3 regions of the Marinobacter sp. GH_1 genome follow, and region 1 is predicted to be linked to each of the others. Evidence: riboswitches for the same ligand, from Rfam matches in the RefSeq annotation. Region 1 holds a riboswitch; each other region holds the start of a gene.
What was found. A riboswitch is a leader RNA that binds a small molecule or an ion and turns the genes downstream of it on or off. The one in region 1 is predicted to bind cobalamin.
Positions count from the first base shown of each region.

Region 2: linked by a shared signal. The riboswitch ahead of ACNSOI_RS15375 (ribonucleoside triphosphate reductase) and the one ahead of ACNSOI_RS01085 (TonB-dependent receptor plug domain-containing protein) in region 1 are both predicted to bind cobalamin.
Region 3: linked by a shared signal. The riboswitch ahead of ACNSOI_RS19575 (ribonucleoside-diphosphate reductase subunit alpha) and the one ahead of ACNSOI_RS01085 (TonB-dependent receptor plug domain-containing protein) in region 1 are both predicted to bind cobalamin.

Region 1 covers NZ_CP184460.1:245,623-252,117, reverse strand. The annotation lists gene ACNSOI_RS01105 (DNA-3-methyladenine glycosylase I) at 1-145, opposite strand, end outside; gene ACNSOI_RS01100 (ABC transporter ATP-binding protein) at 148-933, opposite strand; gene ACNSOI_RS01095 (FecCD family ABC transporter permease) at 933-1,892, opposite strand; gene ACNSOI_RS01090 (cobalamin-binding protein) at 1,894-2,775, opposite strand; gene ACNSOI_RS01085 (TonB-dependent receptor plug domain-containing protein) at 2,810-4,672, opposite strand; cobalamin riboswitch at 4,811-5,028, opposite strand; gene ACNSOI_RS01080 (putative nucleotidyltransferase substrate binding domain-containing protein) at 5,149-6,495, shown strand, end outside.
Region 2 covers NZ_CP184460.1:3,373,038-3,379,532, forward strand. The annotation lists gene ACNSOI_RS15345 (succinate dehydrogenase iron-sulfur subunit) at 1-114, shown strand, start outside; gene ACNSOI_RS15350 (hexameric tyrosine-coordinated heme protein) at 174-482, opposite strand; gene ACNSOI_RS15355 (methyl-accepting chemotaxis protein) at 578-1,156, opposite strand; gene ACNSOI_RS15360 (DUF488 domain-containing protein) at 1,265-1,648, opposite strand; gene ACNSOI_RS15365 (anaerobic ribonucleoside-triphosphate reductase activating protein) at 1,662-2,366, opposite strand; gene nrdD (anaerobic ribonucleoside-triphosphate reductase) at 2,368-2,514, opposite strand; partial or broken gene ACNSOI_RS15375 (ribonucleoside triphosphate reductase) at 2,507-4,258, opposite strand; cobalamin riboswitch at 4,408-4,611, opposite strand; gene ACNSOI_RS15380 (AraC family transcriptional regulator ligand-binding domain-containing protein) at 4,672-5,691, opposite strand; gene ACNSOI_RS15385 (acyl-CoA dehydrogenase family protein) at 5,820-6,495, shown strand, end outside.
Region 3 covers NZ_CP184460.1:4,273,065-4,279,559, forward strand. The annotation lists gene ACNSOI_RS19570 (ribonucleotide-diphosphate reductase subunit beta) at 1-842, opposite strand, end outside; gene ACNSOI_RS19575 (ribonucleoside-diphosphate reductase subunit alpha) at 1,049-3,805, opposite strand; cobalamin riboswitch at 3,917-4,115, opposite strand; gene ACNSOI_RS19580 (DUF3047 domain-containing protein) at 4,298-4,957, shown strand; gene ACNSOI_RS19585 (FmdB family zinc ribbon protein) at 5,018-5,371, opposite strand; gene fmdA (formamidase) at 5,377-6,495, opposite strand, start outside.

The DNA.
Region 1 (6,495 bases):
TGCAGCGGGTGATTTCCGACAAGTAGCGATCGTCTCCCACCTCCGCCAACCGGCTTTTCTCCACCACAGGAGGCAGCAGCGTTTGCAAGGCCTGCTCACCGCCTTTGCGGGCAAGCGCGACGTTGTAGAATTCGGAAAATTTCATGGTTACTCCCGGATAGATGGTCCGCGGCTGGGCACAAAGAACGGTGCTCCGTCTACCTCCACCGTTTCCAGCTTCTGGTTATACAGCTGTTCCAGCGCCGAAGGCACCAGCATGGTTTCGGCCGGGCCCCAACAGGCCTGGCCATCCGGGTAGAGCAGGAGCAGGTGGTCGCACCAGCGGGCGGCAAGATTCAGGTCATGCAGGCACATGAACACGGCCTTACCGCTTTGGGCCCTGGCGGTGAGCAGGTTCATCACTGCGACTTGATGATGCAGGTCGAGATGATTGGTGGGTTCGTCCAGCAGCCAGATGTCCGGGTTCTGGGTCATCAGAGTGGCGATGGCCACACGCTGACGCTCGCCACCAGACAGTGTGCTCACCAGCCGATCTCGCAGGTGCGCCACATCCAGCGCCTGAAGGGCCTGTTCGGCCACGGCGATATCCTCGGCCGTTTCCATCTGCCAGGCCGACAGCCAGGGGTGACGGCCAATCAGTGCGGTTTCCAGTACCGTGGCCGGGAAGCCATCCTGCCGATCCTGGAACACCAGGCCAATGCGCTGGGACACCTGCTTGCGCCTGAGCGAAATCTGGGGCTTGTGATCCAGCAAAACCTGGCCGCTGCGGGGTGGCCGGATACCTGCCAGCGTGTGCAGCAGAGTGGTTTTGCCCACACCATTGGGACCCAGCACACCCCAAAGCTGACCAGGATGAACATGGATCCCAAGCGGGGCCCCGGGCGCCCGGCCGGGGATATTCATCACAAGTTCATGGCTGGCCAGGGTCGTCATTATCGGCTCCGGTACAGCAGGTACAGAAAAGTAGGCACACCCAGGAGTGCGGTAATCACCCCTACCGGCAGTTGCTCCGGGGCAATGACCACCCGCGCCACGGTATCCGCCAGCACCAGCAGAATCCCGCCCGCCAGGGCACAAGCCGGCAAGATAAGACGCTGGTCATTACCCAGCAAAAGCCTGAGCATGTGCGGCACCACCAGCCCTACAAACCCGACGGCGCCGGCCATGGTGACAGCGGTGGCGGTCAGCACACTGGCCAGCAAGTATACCAGCCATTCCAGGGGCCTTACCGACACCCCCAGAGCGGCCGCCTGCATGGAACCCCGGGCCAGCACATTCAGGCTGCGGCCCAGGGGCAACACCAGCAGGCACACCAGCAACAGCACTAACAGCCCTGGCCAGGGCTGGCCGGAGTGAGACAGATCCCCCATCAGCCAATAGAGCATGCCCGGCAACCGGGCTGCCGGGGTCATCGCCAGAATCAGCGTGATCAAGGCACCCCAACCAGCCGCCACCACTACCCCGGTCAGCAATAATCGAGACGGGGTCCAGCTGCCACTGCCGTGGGCCAGGCCAAACACCAGCAGGGTGGCCAGCATGGCGCCGGCGAACGCGGAACCGGAAACCACCAAACCCGCCAGGCCCGCCAACATGGCCAGCAGGGCGCCGACAGCTGCCCCGCCAGACAAGCCCAATACGTAGGGGTCTGCCAACGGATTGCGCAACAACACCTGCATCAGGGCACCAGCCACGGCTAACAAGCCACCTACTGCGAAGGCGCTGAGCACTCTGGGCAGGCGCAGGTCCAGAATCAGGGTGCGGTCCAGTTCAGTGCCGCCACCGGCAAACACCCACAATACATTGCCAACACCCACCTGGGCACTGCCGACAGCAATGGCAAGGGTAACGGCCAGAATACCGAGCAGTATCAGGGCGACCAGCGGCCGGAGAATGCTAGAGCCGGCCACGGGCAGTCTCCAGGGTCTGGCACAGATGACTCACACCTTCGAGCATCCTTACGGTTGGACGGGCGAGCAGATCTGGCGGTTCAAGAAAGAGATTTCCGGCAGCCACCGCCGGCAGGCTCGGGTAGGCCTGCCAGTCCGCCAGCCATTGCCGGTCATTACGCTCGCGACCGGAAGTCACAATCACCTCCGGTGCCGCTTCCAGAACCGCCTCAGTACCTATTCGCGGGACCAGCCGCGGCAGGTGACCGAACACATTTACCCCGCCGCAAAGCTCAATGGCCTTGCCAATCAGTTCCTCCCGGTTGATGGTCATCAACGGCTGATCCCAGATCTGGTAGAACACCCGGATGGGCTCGGCGTGCTGATATTCCGCTTTCAGTTCGCCGATACCCTGCCGGAATAACTGCACCTCAGATTGCGCAACATCGCTAGTTCCGGCCAGGTCAGCAAGGTGCTCTATGGCCAGTGGAATATCCTCAAACTCTCTGGGTGCCAACCAGAATGCTGTGATGCCCAACTGTTCCAGCCGTTCCACCTGCTGCCGGGAGTTACCATCCACCCAGGCCACCACAAGGTCTGGCTGCAACGACAGAATCGCTTCCAGATCCAGCCGGCTGCTGTCGCCCACCCGGGGCAACGGTTCCGCCTGCGGCGGATAGTCACTCCAGGCAACGGCCCCCACCACTTTGTCGCCGGCGCCAGCCGAGAACAGCAGCTCGGTGGCGCCCGGTGACAGGGAAACGATACGAGCGGCGGGTTCCGGCAGGCAGATATCACGATCCAGCGCGTCGCGGGCGCACAGGGGCTCTGCCAGCACCGGAAGGGATGCCAGCAGAAACGCGACCAGAAGGGTGAGCCGATGCAACATCACGAAATTGAATCACACCTCGCCTTGAGAGGAATTACCGGCCGAAGTCGTAACGTACCGATGCCATGTAGGTTCTGCCTGCAGCCAGATAATCAAACGTTTCAAAAAACGGAGGCGCGTCAATCGACCGACCACCCTGACTGGTAGCGTAGCGTCGATCCAGCACGTTATCGATTTTGACACTGGCCGACCAGCCCGGCAGGAAGTTCCAGGCGGCCCGCAGATCCAAGGTACCAAAGCCCGGTAACAAACTGGTGTTCGCCGCATCGTTGTAGCGATTGCCTTCTGCTACAAGGCTTCCACCCACTGACCACTGGGCGAACAGGCGATCAACATCCAGACGCAGGGTCTTGCTCGCCCTGCGTGGCAGGCGTGCACCGGTATCCCGGTTTTCGGTATCAGCGTAGGTCACCGCCGCCCCGATATCCCAGTCATCGGTCTGAAAGCCGGATGCCAATTCCACGCCGCGAATCCGGGCAGTCTCAACGTTCTCCATGGTGCCATCGAATGTTGCGGGGTCGAACACATAGGTGATCAACTCGTCGACGTCATTCTGGTACAACGCCACATCCCAGAACCAGGTGTCATATCGGCCGGAAAAACCAGCTTCAACCATCTGACCTTTCTCGGGATTCAGGTCTGGATTTCCGAAGTAACTGCCAAAATCGGACGGAATCTGGAGGTACAGGTCATTGAAGGTAGGGGCGCGGAACGAGGTCGCATAACTCAACCGAACCCGGTGCGAGCGGTCAAACTGGTGACCAAACGCAATACCACCCGTCTCTTCTTTACCGTAAGCCTCATTATCATCGAGGCGAAGACTGAGCATCAAATCACTGGCGCCGAAATTCAGTCGCCCCTGGCCGAACACCGCTGCGTTGGTTCGACTGTTCTCAGCGAATTCGTCACTGCCATCCACCTCATCAACCATCACCTCAGAGCCCAGGACCAGCTCATGTACGCCGGCTGTCAGGGTATTGTCCCAACGGGCGGATCGGGACAGGGTATTGTAGACACTGGGGAAGGAACCAAAGGTCTCCTGCTCATCTCTGGCTTCTGAGAACTGGATGCGGGTTCGCCAATAGTCACTGGCCACCGCTTCAACATAGAGACCCGCCGCACGGATCATGTAATCGGTATCACCGCCCTCAAACTCGGTGTTTCCCTCAGACTGAAACACCGTCACTCCGGCGCCGCCACCCTGCTCAAAACGATGGCTGACCTTGGCTAGACCACCAGCATTACGGAAACCTTTGTCATCGCCGCCAGCGCGAAGATTGGTGCCATCTGTATCCGAGTAAACCCCACTGGCAAGCAACGAGGTTTGCCCCGACCGGGCAGCAACGCCGGCAAAAGTTTCACGGGTGTTGTGGGAGCCACCAGAGAGTTCCGCCCAAGCCTGCTGGTTAGCCTTTGGCTCCAGCGTAAACGCCTGAACCACACCCCCGACCGCATCAGCACCATAGAGGGAGCTCTTGGCACCACGAACCAACTCAACACGCTCCATCAGTTCGGGCGGCATAAACTGCCAGGGTGGAATGCCGGCAGTGCCTGAACGCAGACGAATGCCATCCAATAGCAGAACCGTTCCGGAACTGCCCGCGCCGCGCAAAAACAGACTGGTGGTCTTGCCATAACTGCCATCGGACACCACGTTCACGCCAGGTTGGCCGCGCAACAGATCCCGGAACTCGGCCGGTTTTTGCCGCTCGATATCGGCTTGTTCAATCACCGTTACCGATGACAGGCTTTCGCCCACGGTTTTCGGCCCGAGCGTGGCCGTCACCACAATTGGATCAAGCTGTTCGGTTTGGTCAGAAGACTGGGCAGCCACCGCGAGGGGCAGGGCCATCATGGAAATGCCGGCAATAACGGCAGGAAACTTCAGGGTATGCATCGCTCTACTCCGACAACCGCGCGCACCCGCACGGGCTGACTCTTAAGGTTCAGGCTTAAGTTGCGGAACAGAAGGAAGGGCAGGCGGATGCGGTGTCAGGCTGGCCGAAATTCGCCCACCCAAGCAGCCCACCGCAACTCCGGGTGTTTTTTTCCAGGCCGGTCTCCGGGCTTGCAGGCAGAACGAATTCCGGGGCAATCACCTTCCCATGCCGTGGCACAGTGGCGCATCAGATTGCCGTTAACCTGCTTACCGTTGCGGGGGCAGCATCGGCCTTGCCTGATTGGGTCAGGCGCACCGATTTCCCGTTTCACCCATCGCGCTTTGCGACAGGCACCTGAAAAAGAGCCGCAAGGCTAACAACACCAGCCAAAGTGGTCAACGAGATCTAGCAAAAGGTTGCGTGGCCCCGGTGGATACACACTGCTATATTCATTCACTATCACATTTTTTTCGCTGACGGATCAGGGAGTTTTATGCAGGCCGAACTGTTGGACATCCGCAACCACATTGCCCAATACCCCCCGTTCAATGACATGCCTGAAGAACTTCTTGAACGAGTTGTCAGCGGTATTGAGGTGGTCTACTACCGCGCCGGCACCCAGATACTTGAACTCGGCCAGACCAATCATTGGCTCCACTATATCCGCAGCGGCGCCGTGGAGATTTTCCGCCGCTCCGGTGAACTGTATAACCGCGTAGGCGAGGGCGAAATCTTTGGCCAGTTCGGATTGATGATGAACAAGAAAGTCCGGTTCCCCGCCAAAGCCATCGAAGATTGCCTCATCTACAAGATTCCGGATACCACCTTTCAGCATCTGTGGGAAACCGACGAAAACTTTGCAGACTTTGTTGAGATTGAAGACCGCAGCCGACTGCGTTCGGCGGTTTCGCGTAGAGAGAAATCCAACGAACTGATGACCGCCAAGGTTACCCGCCTGATATCCCGGGAACCGGTTTCCGCTCCGACCACCGTTCGCCTGCAGGAAGCCGCCAGGATCATGACAGACAATGGCGTATCGGCGCTGCTGTTGATGGATGAAAGCGGCGAACGCCCGAAATTGCAGGGCATCATCACCGACCGGGATCTACGTACCCGTGCGGTTACCCATGCCCTGGCCTCGGAAACCCCGATCAGCGACATCATGTCGGAAGGACTGATCACTATCAGCGCCCGCTCCTTCATCTTCGAAGCCATGCTCACCATGCTCCACAACAACGTGCACCACCTGCCGGTGATGGAAGGCGACGAAGTGCGGGGCGTGATTGCGTTGTCAGACATCGTCAAGTATGAAAGCCAGAGCAGCCTGTACCTGGTCAGCAACATCTACCACCAGAACGACGTCAAAGGCCTGAAGAGAATCAGCCTGGAAGTCCGCGACAGCTTTGTACGCATGGTCAACGAAGACGCCAACTCCCACATGATCGGCAGCGCCATGGCCGGTATCGGTCGCAGCTTCAGCCAACGTCTGCTGGAACTGGGTGAAGAAAAACTCGGACCGCCACCGGTGCCCTACTGCTTCATGGCCCTGGGCTCCATGGCCCGGGATGAACAGCTGGTCGTTACCGACCAGGACAACGCCATGGTGCTGGACGACAGTTTCATACCTGAAGAGCACGATGAATATTTTCTGGCGCTGGCCAAGTTCGTGTCCGATGGCCTGGCCGAATGTGGTTACGCGTACTGCACCGGCGATATCATGGCCACCAACCCGAAATGGCGACAACCGCTGAGTGTCTGGAAAGGCTACTTCACCGACTGGATCGAAAACCCCAAGGCGGAAGCCCTGCTCAACAGCAATATCTTCTTCGACCTGGATGGC
Region 2 (6,495 bases), 1.2 Mb from region 1:
AGTGTATTTCGTTGCCGAGGTATCGGTAACTGCACGGCCTACTGCCCCAAGGGATTGAACCCCATGAAAGCCATCGGCCGAATCAAGGCGATGCTGGTACGGGAACAGGTTTGAGCACCGCAAGCCAGGCAAAGTAACCAAACTGGCGGCCCCGCAGCGGGCCGCCGCGTTGATTATTTCCAGTAATCGTTGGCCGCTGCAACCGTCTGGAAGTGAACCGCGATCACTTCTGATGCATGCATCAGGGCCTCACCATCCTCTGAATATTTTGCCCGCTCCCGGAACAGAACCTCTTTACTGGACTGGGTGCTTTTTACTCCCATTCGGGACAGCTTGATGGCTAGCTCAAAACCCTCCTGTGGGGTATCCGTAATCAGGCTGGGCAACCAGACGTCAGCTTTCTCCTCTGCCTGAATCACCATCGGTATGAGCATGGCCAGTGCGGCCAATACGGCGGCTAGCTGTTTTTTTGTTTTCATCATCAGAATCTCCTTGCATCTCATCAGTCAAAACCCTCTAAAGGGAAGCACCTCCATTAATGGACCATAATACAATTATTTTCAATGAATCTTTAAGATCATGGCGTTGCTACTAAAGATGCAGATTCGGCAGCGCCACACTGCCACCGTGGTTTATTCACGGCTTCATGGTACTGCTGATGATTGCCGGCCCGGGCGGCCTCAATGCTGGCGTTCAGAGCGAGTAGCGAAGTCTGGTCAGACACACCGTCAATAACATCCACCAGCGAAGTTATGCTTCCGGTTTCTGTTTCCAGCGCCTCCATCTGCCCGGCAGAACTCACTACTCTCTGGCGCGCTCCATCCAGACGCTGTACTAGCGTTGCCATGCCGTCGCGCACCTGGCCGGATTCATCCCGGGTTTTCAGGGCTTCACTGCGCCGGGAGCCGAGCAAATCCGACAACTCGCTGAAGGATCCTTTGAGTTCGCTCAGTGAGGAACTAAATTGACCAAGGCCTGCCATCAATCGGTGACCAAGCTCAAGTTCTGAGCGGGTCTTTACCAGCGCACTGCGCTCTTCTTCCAGTTCCACTTCCAGCCTGCGATTCTGCTCATCTCGCTCAGCATATGCCTTGTTCAATGCCGACAGCTCCGCTTCAAGCGCTTCCACACGCTTTGTGGACGGCCAAAAACCCATAATCTTACTCCAGCCCATTAATAATGATTCATATTCTATACATGTTTAAGATCGTGACAGTAAGGGTTTGTAACAACTGGCCCAACCCAAAGCGGATAGCGGATGGCTTCAGAGCGTTTCGTTCAGGATATAACCCCGCAGCGCCACCGCGTTGTTGTGCTCGGTGTCTTTGGCAGCAAACACCAGCGTTATGCGTTTGTGCTCATCAAGGATCTTCCAGAGTGTTTCCAGGTCCTCTGCGGCATCGTCGGACTGAAGCTCTTTCAGGTAGCTGTCGCAGAACTCCGGCCATTTGTCCGGATCATGGCCGAACCACTTACGCAATTCAGTAGACGGAGCAAGCCCTTTCAGCCAGTGGGCGATGTCGGCATCTTCCTTGGCAACGCCCCGGGGCCAGATGCGGTCTACCAGTATACGCGGGCCGTCTGAGCGGGCGGCGGTGTCGTAGGCTCGTTTGAGTCGGATATATATTAACGCTCTCCGATTGAACAAGTCTGCTCCCAGACTACTCCCGCATGTCGAGGGTTTCAAAAAGCGGAGTGAGTTTGTTACGGACGTTTTGCTTGTTTTCCATGCTCAGATACCCGGCCCCGATGGTGCCATTCAGCATCTGATCACTTCGGGCGATCTGCACCGCAAACCGGCGCACGCCCTGATCTGACAACTGCTCCCCCACGGTAATCACCTGCTCCGGTGACTGCAGGGCGCCATGCCAAGTCATCCGGCATTCAAAGTCCACGCCGGCCTTTTGCAGTGCGGAGATAGCCGCCCAGCTTTCCTGCCCGGCATGGCGGTTGGTGGTGATGATTTCATAGTCTGAAGGCAGCGCTTTGATGTCCAGGCCCACCCAGTCCAGCCAGGGCAACAGAGGTTCCAGCAGTTTCAGATGCGGGGCGCCGGTGTGCAGGCCGTTACGAAAACCCAGCTCGCGGGTTTGTTGCAGGGCGGGCAACAGCGCTTTCTGGATGGTGGGTTCGCCACCGCTGAATACCACGGCATCCAGTAAACCCTGCCGGCTTTTCAGGTGCTGGTGAGCTTTTTCCCAGGTTATTTTTTCGTCACCGGCTTCCAGTGGTATGAGATGAGGGTTATGGCAGTAATGGCAACGCCAGGGACAACCCTGCAGGAACAGGGTTGCCGCCAGGTGTTGCGGATAATCAACGGTGGAAAAGGCGGCCATGCCTCCAATCACCAGGTTATCCGCCGTCATTTCAACGCTCCCGGAAGTGGGTGCGTTCGCGATGCTCGGATTGCTTGCCTTTGTTAAAGGCTGAGACCGGGCGGTGGTAGCCCATTACCCGAGTCCACACTTCGCAGCGCTGGCGCTGGCTGTCACCGGGAAGTTTCTGGTTATCCATGCTGAACTCCTTCTTTGCTTTTTGGGGAAGTGCCGGCCGTTGCCAGCTGTGATAGCTGCCCGGCGAGCAACAGTTCGTCGCATTTCGGGCAGAATTCGTGTTCTCCGTTCAGATACCCGTGCACCGGGCAAATGGAGAAGGTGGGTGTGACCGTAATGTATGGCAGCCGGTAATTCTCCAGCACCGTTTTCACAAACCGGCCGCAGGTGGCGGCATCGCTGATGCGTTCACGCATATACAGGTGCAGCACCGTGCCGCCGGTGTAGCGGGTTTGCAGCTCATCCTGAAGATCCAGGGCTTCAAACGGGTCGTCGGTGTAGCCCACCGGAAGCTGGCTGGAATTGGTGTAATAGGGGGCATCCGGTGTACCTGCTTGCAGGATATCGGCAAACCGCTTCTGGTCTTCCTTGGCGAACCGATAGGTGGTGCCTTCGGCTGGGGTTGCTTCCAGATTATAGAGATGGCCGGTTTCTTCCTGGTATTGCTTCATCCGCTCCCGCACATGATCCAGTAGCTCCAGCGCAAAGGCCCGGCCCTTCTCGGTGCTGATATCTTCCTGATCACTGGTACAGTTGCGAATCATCTCGTTCAGGCCATTCACACCAATGGTGGAGAAATGGTTTCTCAGGGTACCCAGATAGCGTTTGGTATAGGGGAACAAGCCTTCCACCATCAGCCGGCCGATCTCCTGGCGCTTGGTCTCCAGGCTGTCCCGGGCCAGATCCATCAGCTCGTCCAGCCGGGCAAACAGTGCCGGCTTGTCACCTTTATAGAGGTAGCCCAGCCGGGCACAATTAACAGTGACCACCCCTAGGGAGCCGGTCTGTTCTGCTGAGCCGAACAGGCCATTGCCCCGCTTGAGCAGTTCCCGCAGGTCCAGCTGCAGACGGCAGCACATGGAGCGCACCATGTTGGGTTCCAGGTCCGAGTTGAGGAAATTCTGGAAGTACGGCAGGCCATAGCGGGCAGTCATCTCGAACAATCGCAGGGCGTTGTCCGATTCCCAGTTAAAATCCCGGGTGATGTTGTAGGTGGGAATCGGGAAGGTAAATACCCGGCCCTTGCTGTCACCTGCAGTCATTACCTCGATGTAGGCCTGGTTGATCAGGTCCATCTCGGCCTGCAGGTCGCCATAGCTGAACGGCATTTCCTCACCGGCGATAACCGGTATCTGTTCACGCAGGTCGTCCGGGCATACCCAGTCGAAGGTGATATTGGTGAACGGAGTCTGAGTGCCCCAGCGGGATGGCACGTTCAGGTTGTAGACAAATTCCTGGATACACTGGCGCACGGTGGCGTAATCCAGATTGTCCTTGCGGATAAACGGTGCCAGGTAGGTGTCGAAGGAGCTGAAGGCCTGGGCCCCAGCCCATTCGTTCTGCAGAGTACCGAGAAAGTTGACCATCTGGCCGATGGCACTTGAGAGGTGCTTTGGCGGGCCCGCCTCCACCTTGCCCGGCACGCCGTTCAGGCCCTCGTGCAGCAGCGTGCGCAAAGACCAGCCGGCACAGTAGCCGCTGAGCATGTCCAGGTCGTGGATGTGGAGGTCGGCTTCCCGGTGGGCCTGGCCAATTTCCGGGGTATACACCTCGTTCAGCCAGTAGTTGGCAATCACCTTGCCGGCAGTATTCAGAATCAGGCCACCGAGGGAGTAGCCCTGGTTGGCGTTGGCGTTCACCCGCCAGTCGCTGCGGTGCAGGTATTCACCAACAGTAGCGGAAATATCCAGCAAGGCCGGATCAACAGGGTGCGAGGTGGTGTGGGCAGACATCAGGTTCCTCCTGGAAGCGCGTCAGGTTGTCGCAATAGCTGCAGCAACGTTCGCGAATACAGGAGGCCAGGCGCGGGCGAGTGCCCGAGACATGATCAGCTGTTCACCCTGAGTCGCGAAGGTGCAGTGCTTGTGGTCCTGGCAGGTCTTCGGACTCAGGGGCGTGAGCCTTCCGGCTCTGCCTTACGTGGCGACTTCCCGGCTTGCGCCAGTGTCATCATGCCACGTTCGTTCCCCAATACCGCTGCGCGTCAGTTCCGGACTCTCACCGGATTCCTTGCCACAAACACAACATGTTGTGGCTTACCAAGACGAGAACACTATATACGCCGACAAATCTGGATTCAAGGAAATCCTGCAGGCTCTTGTCACTTTCACAGAATGGATTAAAAAGAGGGAGGCGGCACTCGGTAACCGCTTGGCGCCACGCCCTGCCATCGTTTGAATGCCTGGGAAAACGTAGAGGTATCACTGAACCCCAGCCGGATTGCAATGTCACTGATGGTCAGATCACTCTGCTGCAACAGCCGGCAGGCCTCAGCATTGCGGTACTGCTCTAACAGCTCCCGGAACGAGGCACCCTCCTGCTGCAAATGGCGCTTGAGGCTACGCTCACTCATAGCGAGATGTCGCGCCACTTCCGCCAGCACCGGCTTCTGCCAACGCCGGTCACGGAGAAACTGCTCAACCGCTGCTTTCACTCCGGCGTTAATCCGCCGATGCTGCATCAGTTGCCGGCACTGCTGCTCACACATGGCTGCCGTCACCGCATTGGCCTGGGGCAGACTGAGGCCCAGCAGGGACTTCGGGAACGCGGCTTCATTGCGGCTGGCACCATAATGAACCGGGCAGTTCAGGATCTGGGCAAAGGAGTCTCCCGGCATCTGGCTGCAAGCAAGCACCAGCCGCTCAATGTGGAAATCTTCGCCCACCAGCTCCCGAACCAGCAAGGCCGCGGCCACCATGTCCCGGGCCAGCACAAACTGGCTGATCTCCGGTTCCAGCGGTGCTGGCGTGAAACACAAAAACCCCTTACCGCCTTCTTCCCGGTAGCTGATACCACTGAACGCATAGGTCAGCGGCAGATAGTTCAGGGCCAGTGACAATGCCTGTGCTGCCGTGTTGCAGCACACCAGACCATAGCCCCACAAACCATAGGCAGAAAAGTGATAGCGATTGCCAAGAGCCGCCGCATGGCTTTGCGCATCCGGCACCTGAGCCAGAATGTTCGCGACCAGACGCAGCTCCTGGCGAGCCAGAATGTCGGTATTGGGATCGTTGAGGTCACCCTCGGCCAGCCCAGTTCCTGCCAGTAGCCGTGTCACACTGGCGCCCTGCGCCTGAAAGTAATCCACCATCAGCCGGGCACTGGTTATTCCGCGCCGATATTCATCGAAGTAGCTCATGGTATCGCTCCAGTCCGCAGGCATTTGGCCCGAAAACTAAAATTATTGACCCAGCCCCGCATTTGTTCCAGTCCGGAGTCAACGTAGTCTGAACCAAACCACAAAAACAATGATTACAGGTGCATAAAATGAGTCAAACCGCTGAAGACAGCGCAGACCTGGATCTATTTCTGGACGAAGCCAGGCGCTTTGTTCACAACCGCCTTCAGCCGGCGGTGTCACGTCACGAAACCCTGATTTCACCGCCACTACTGGCCGATATTACCCGCGAGGCCGCGAACCTCGGCCTGTTGCCCATGCCGGGGCAGGAAGCCGGCTATGGTCTTTGGGAGCAACCGGAGCAGGCTGCCAACACGGTCTTCAGCCTGGCTTTTCTGAAACTGACGGCCAGCATCAATGCCGGCGTCGCCTTCAGCTGGCACCGCTATGCACTCGCCGTCGCCGTTGCCCGTCACGCCAGCTTGAGCATCAGCAGCGAGCCCCTGGCCATCTCTCTGCAGCCAGGCGGTCATTATGGTTTGGCCCGGGGTGCCCTCGCCCGCTGGATTGCCAGTCAGCCCGGCGACGATGACCGGCATCTGCTGGCCGACTGGCTCGACTGGCGAAATCACCGTTGCTTGCTGCTGGCACCCGAAACCTGGACACAAGTGATCTTGCCCGTCTGGGAGAATGACACTGTGAACTGGCAGCTCTGCACCCGCGACCAGTTAATCTGCAAGGCGGCCGCACCCCAACACGGCCTGAACGAACTCGCCCTGTTTCCGATAAATGTTGGCGCAAAAGACAGCCTGACCGTTCCCTCCC
Region 3 (6,495 bases), 310 kb from region 1:
AGGATGTAGTTGGCGTAGGCCATTTCGGCGGCTTCGGATTCGTCCCACATGTCGCGCACGGCTTTTGGGTCGAAGGTGATGTTTTCTTCTTCCAGAATCTGGTTGACCACTTTCAGGCCGAAGGAGAAGTGCATGGCTTCGTCCCGCAGGATGTACTGCAGTTGCTCCCCGGTGCCGCGCATCAGGCCCCGGCGTTGCAAGGCGAAGATGGGGCTGAAGCCGTTGTAGAACCAGCAGCCCTCAAACACGGCGGCGAAGAACAGGTAAGACATGATGAATTCCTGCAGGTCATCCGGGTTGCGCAGGTTCATGTCGGAACGCATGGCGGCGTCCAGCCGTCGGTTGGCAACCTGGATCTTGCCGTTGATTTCCGGCACCACGCGGTAGCGGTTGTAGATTTCGCTCTGGTCCAGGTTGAGGGTTTCGATGCAGTGCTGGTAGGTCCAGGTGTGCAGGGCTTCTTCGTACACCTGGCGGGCTTGGTAGATTTGCAGTTCCGGCGCGCTCATTTTCTCCATCACGGCCAGGCCGATGTTGCGCATGGCTAGGATGTCGGAGGTGGTGAGGTAGGCCAGTACGTTCTCGTACACGTGCTTTTCCGCCGGGCTCAGGCGGTGGTGGTAGTCGTGGACGTCCTGGGCCATGTTGACGTCCAGCGGGGTCCAGTGGTTTTTGTTGGCGTTCATGAAGTATTCCCAGGCCCAGGGGTACTTGAACGGCGCCAACTGGTTGATGTCGGTTTCGCCGTTGATGACGCGTTTGTCGTCTACGTTGACCGGCGCCGGGCCGGCGGTGGCAGCCGGCTTGTGTTCGGTTTTTGGTTCGTCGTCCCAATCTAGCATGTCTTTTACCTCGGAGTTCTTGGTCGCTTAGCCTGCTTTGCTTGGTGGTGGAACCGGTCTGGTCTGGCTTCCCAAAAACCGCCCGTGAACCCATCCCTGGGGGGCTTGGCTGTAGCCATCCATGGCTACAGACATTTTTGGGAAGCCAGACCAGCCCGGTTCTTCAGGCTGTGGAGTAATCGCTGCTTATTCGGCAAAGCCTATAGTTACTGACAGGCTTCGCAGTCTGGCTCGTCGATGCTGCACACTTGCGGCTGGGGTGCAGCCACCGGGGCGCTTTTTTCGGCGCCGGTAGCACCCAGGGAACGCAGGTAGTAGGTGGTTTTCAAACCGCGTTCCCAGGCCAACTGGTACAGAGCATCCAGTTTCTTGCCGCTGGGTTCAGCCATGTACAGGTTCAGGCTCTGGGCCTGGTCCAACCATTTCTGGCGTCTTGCCGCGGCCTCTACCAGCCATCTTGGGTCGATTTCGAAGGCGGTGGCGTAGCGGGCTTTCAGTACCGGTGGGATGCGGTCGATCTGCTGGACGCTGCCGTCGAAGTATTTGAGGTCGTTGACCATCACGTTGTCCCACAGGCCTTCGGCTTTAAGGTCGCGCACCAGGGAGGGATTGACCACGGTGAATTCGCCAGAGAGGTTCGATTTCACGAACAGGTTCTGGTACGCCGGTTCGATGGACTGAGACACACCGACGATGTTGGAGATGGTGGCGGTGGGGGCGATGGCCATGACGTTGCTGTTGCGCATGCCGTGTTTGGCAATCAGCTCGCGCACCGGTGTCCAGTCCAGGCGGCTGTTGGTGTTGAGCGACAGGTCCCCTTCCCGACGGTTCTCCTTTAACAGGTTGATGGAATCGATGGGTAGGATGCCTTGCTGCCAGAGGGAGCCTTCGTAGGTTTCATAGGCACCCCGTTCGCCGGCCAGGGTGGCGGAGGCGCGGATGGCGAAGTAGCTGAGTTGTTCCATGGCCACATCAGCAAACTCGACGGCTTCCGGGCTGGTGTAGGGCAGGCCCAGTTGGTAGAGGGCGTCCTGAAAGCCCATCAGGCCCAGGCCCACGGGGCGGTGTTTGAGGTTGGAGTTCTTCGCCTGGGGTACGGCGTAGAAGTTGATATCGATGACGTTATCGAGCATGCGAACGGCGGTGGTCACGGTGCGTTCCAGGCGCTGTACGTCCAGCTCGCCGTTGGCAATGTGGGCGGCCAGGTTGACCGAGCCCAGGTTGCATACGGCGATTTCGTCGGCGCTGGTGTTCAGGGTGATTTCGGTGCACAGGTTGGAGCTGTGCACGACGCCCTGGTGCTGCTGCGGCGAGCGCAGGTTGCAGGGGTCTTTGAAGGTGATCCATGGGTGGCCGGTTTCAAACAGCACGGTGAGCATTTTGCGCCACAGTTGTTTGGCAGGGATTTTCTTGAACAGTTTGATCTTGCCCTGCTCCGCCAGCGCTTCGTAATGCTCGTAGCGTTCCCGGAAGGCGTTGCCGTAAAGATCGTGCAGGTCTGGGGCATCGCTGGGGGAGAACAGGGTCCAGTCCCGGTCTTCACGCATGCGTTCGATCAGCAAATCCGGCACCCAGTTGGCGGTGTTCATATCGTGGGTGCGGCGGCGTTCGTCACCGGTGTTTTTGCGCAGCTCCAGGAATTCCTCGATGTCCAGGTGCCAGCTTTCCAGGTAGGCACACACTGCGCCCTTGCGCTTGCCGCCCTGGTTGACCGCCACGGCGGTGTCGTTGACCACTTTCAAAAACGGCACCACGCCCTGGCTCTGGCCGTTGGTACCTTTGATGTGGGAGCCCAGTGCACGTACTGGCGTCCAGTCGTTGCCCAGGCCGCCGGCCCATTTGGAGAGCAGCGCGTTATCCTTGATGGCGCCGTAGATACCTTCCAGGTCGTCCTGCACGGTGGTCAGGTAGCAGGAGGACAACTGGGAATGGCGGGTGCCGCTGTTGAACAGGGTGGGCGTGCTGGCCATGTAATCAAAGCTGGACAGCAGGTTATAGAATTCGATGGCGCGGGCGTTGGGGTCGTCTTCCCGCAGGGCCAGGCCCATGGCGACACGCATGAAGAACACCTGGGGCAGTTCCAGGCGGGCTTTGTTCCAGTGCAGGAAGTAGCGGTCGTACAGGGTTTGCAGGCCCAGGAAACCGAACTGGTGGTCACGCTCGGGGATGATGGCCGCACCCAGGCGTTCCAAGTCAAAGGCGGCCAGGGCTTCGTCCAGCAATTCGTAGCGGATACCGGCGTGGATGAACGCGCTCAGGGCCTGTGGATAAACCTCTGCCAGCGGCTGGTTGCGGGGCAGGTCCAGGGCCTCAGCCGCTTCCAGGCGAAGCTGTTCCAGCAACAGGCGGGCGGTGACGGCGCTGTAGTCCGGCTCTTGCTCGATACGGCCACGGGCCGTCATGATCAGGGCGGAGAGCACTTCGGTTTCCTCAATGCCGTCGTACAGGTTGCGCAGGGCTTCGTCGACCAGGGATTCGCCATCAATGCCCTCCAGGCCGGTGGCAGCCTGTTCTACCTGCAGTTTCATCAGGCCCAGGTCCAGAGGCGCCACGCTGCCGTCGGCTTTTTTCACGGTCAGGTGCGGGTGCGCTTCCATGGGTTCTTCGATGGCGCGCTTGCGGGCGTGCTCTTCCCGGTAGAGCACGTAAGCCCTGGCCACCTTTTGCTCTTCGGCCCGCATCAGGGCCAGTTCCACTTGGTCCTGAATGTCTTCAATATGCACTTTACCGCCGGCTTTCAGGCGCCGGCTGATGGCCTGCACCACCTGTTCGGTGACCCGATGCACGGCGTCGTTGATGCGGGCAGAGCCGGCGGCTTTATCGCCTTCCACGGCCAGGAACGCTTTGGTCACCGCCACACTGATTTTGGCAGGATTGAATCCAACCAGGGTGCCGTTGCGTTTAATAACTTGAAGGGATTGGGTATCGGTAGCCGGGGCTTCGGCCAGAGCGGTGGCAGACATCGTGTTCTCCTGAAGTCGCGTCAGATTCCATTTAGCCTTCGCGAATGCAGGAGCATACCGTGCCTTGTTTCAGGGCAGGGACAACCGATCTGCTCACCTTGAGTCGCGAAGGTGCAGTGCTGTTTCCCTGGCAGGTCTTCGGACTCAGGGGCGTGAACCTGTTGGTTCGGCCTTGCGTGGCGACTTCCCGGCGCTTACCAGTGTCTTGATGCCACGCTCGTTCCCCAATACCGCTGCGCGTCAGTTCCGGATTCTCACCGGATTCCCGACTACCTTTATGCCTGAAGTGATCAGAGAATGATCACAACATATGGTAGTCAACCAAGGATTTGGTCACTATATACGGACTAATAGCCACTGACAAGGCACTTTATCGCAGGCCCACTGTCTGCCATTGCAGTGGCCCGGAAACAAAAGGATAAGTCTATGAAGCGTTCATCACTGGCAGGCACTGCATGGGTGTTGGCTCTGCTATTGGCCAGCCCGTTACTGATGGCGCAGGAGTCTTTACTGCAACCCTTCTCCACCATGAGTTCATTATCCGATGGTTGGGAACCTCTGGAATTTCCCAGAATCGACCGGCACACGCGCTATGAGCTGGTCACGGACGACGGTGTTCAGGTGGTCAAGGCGACCGCTGATAACAGCGCCTCCGGCCTGATTGCCCGATTGTCGTTAGAACCCGGCGAATCGCTGATTCTGCGTTGGCAATGGAAGGTGTCCAATGTGTTCGACCAGGGCGATGCCCGGAAAAAGTCCGGCGACGACTACCCGGCGCGAATCTACGTGGCCTTTGAATTCCAGCCCGACAAGGCAGGATTCTTTGAACGGGCCAAGCGCAAAACCGTGGAGGTGATGTTTGGCGAGTCCCTGCCGGGTAATGCCCTGAACTACATCTGGGCCAACCGGTTGCCGGAGCAATCCATTGTCGCCAATGCCTTCACCGACCAGACCATGATGGTGGCGGTCAATTCCGGCCCGGAGCAAACCGGTGAGTGGGTCACGGTGGAACGGGATATTGTGGCAGATTACCGGGAAGCGTTCGGGGAGAATCCCCCGCGCATTGTTGGCGTGGCCATCATGTCGGATGCGGATAATACCGGTGAACGGGCAACAGCGTGGTATCGGGATCTGGTGCTTGAGAGGCCGTGAATTGTGGATCGAAAAAAGGCCCCGTATCGGGGCCAAACACGTGAAACGTCGAATCGGCTGTCAGTGGCTGATCATCCACGGGCGCATCGAGGGAAACATTTTCTTACCGTCCGCGGTATAGAACAGCATGGATTTGCCCGGCTTCGGTGAGCCGCAACCACAACTTCGGCTGTGTTCCTTGTCGTGTGCCCTGCGATCGGCAGTCGAGAACACTGGCTCGTGTTTTGAGCGCTCGTTCCGGTCCTGAGCCGATCGTTTGGCCGGGTCCATGGCGGCAATCTCCGGAGGCAGCACTATGACACGGGGTGACAGCGCCTGGCAGGTCGGGCACTCCGCCGGCTTGGCGCAGTCTTCCATGGTGGCCAGCTGGTGGAACAACCCGTGTTCCCGACATTTGTAGTCATACACAGGCATGGTGCTTACTCCTTGTCTTTCGAAAGGGGCACGTCCATACCGCCACTGACTTTCTTCTGTGGGCCATCAGCTGACGGGTTGATGTCGAAATCAAAGATGCCGGTTGGCAGCCAGAGCGTTGCACAGGCATTGGGAATATCCACCACGCCGCTGATATGCCCCTCCACCGGCGCACACCCAAGGATCGCGTAAGCCTGTGCCCTGCTGTAGCCGAACTTGGTCATGTATTCGATGGCATTCAGGCAGGCCTGGCGATAGGCCACATGCACGTCCAGATAGTGCTGGCCGCCCTCTTCATCCACCGAGATGCCTTCAAAGATCACATAATCGTCGTAGCGGGGCTTGATGGGGCTGGGCTTGAACACCGGGTTCTTGATGCCGTATTTACGCACGCCGTCTTTGATCAGGTTCACCCGCAAGTGAATCCAGCCAGCCATTTCGATGGCCCCACAGAACGTAATTTCACCATCACCCTGGCTGAAGTGCAGATCGCCTACAGACAGTCCTGCGCCATCTACGTAGACCGGAAAATACACTTTGGAGCCACGGGAAAGATCCTTGATGTCGCAGTTGCCGCCATGCTCCCTGGGTGGCACGGTTCGCGCGGCCTCAGCGCCAGCCGCCTTGGCTGCGTCCCCTCTCATCTGGCCCATGTGGGCCGTTTCACCGTTAGGCAGAGTAGCCAACTCCGGCACACGGTCAGGGTCCGTTGCTACCAGGCCCGCTTCCCGCTTGTTCCATGTATCCAGAAGTTCCTTGGAAGGCAGGCAACCAATCAGTCCGGGGTGGATCAACCCGGCAAACTCCACGTTAGGAATATGCCGGGACTTGGTGAACATACCGTTGAAGTCCCAGATCGATTTCTGGGCTTCGGGAAAATGTTCCGTCAGAAAGCCACCGCCGTTCTGCTTGGAGAAGAAACCGTTGAAGCCCCACTGGCTCTCCTCAAACGTACCTATGTCCAGAATGTCGACTTCCAGCAGGTCACCCGGCTCTGCGCCTTCGACGCCAATGGGGCCGGACAGGAAATGCACCTGGCTGAGGTCGACATCACGCACGTCGTCGGCACTGTCGTTGTTCTTGATCTGGCCGCCGGTCCAGTCGTAACACTCCACGATAAAATC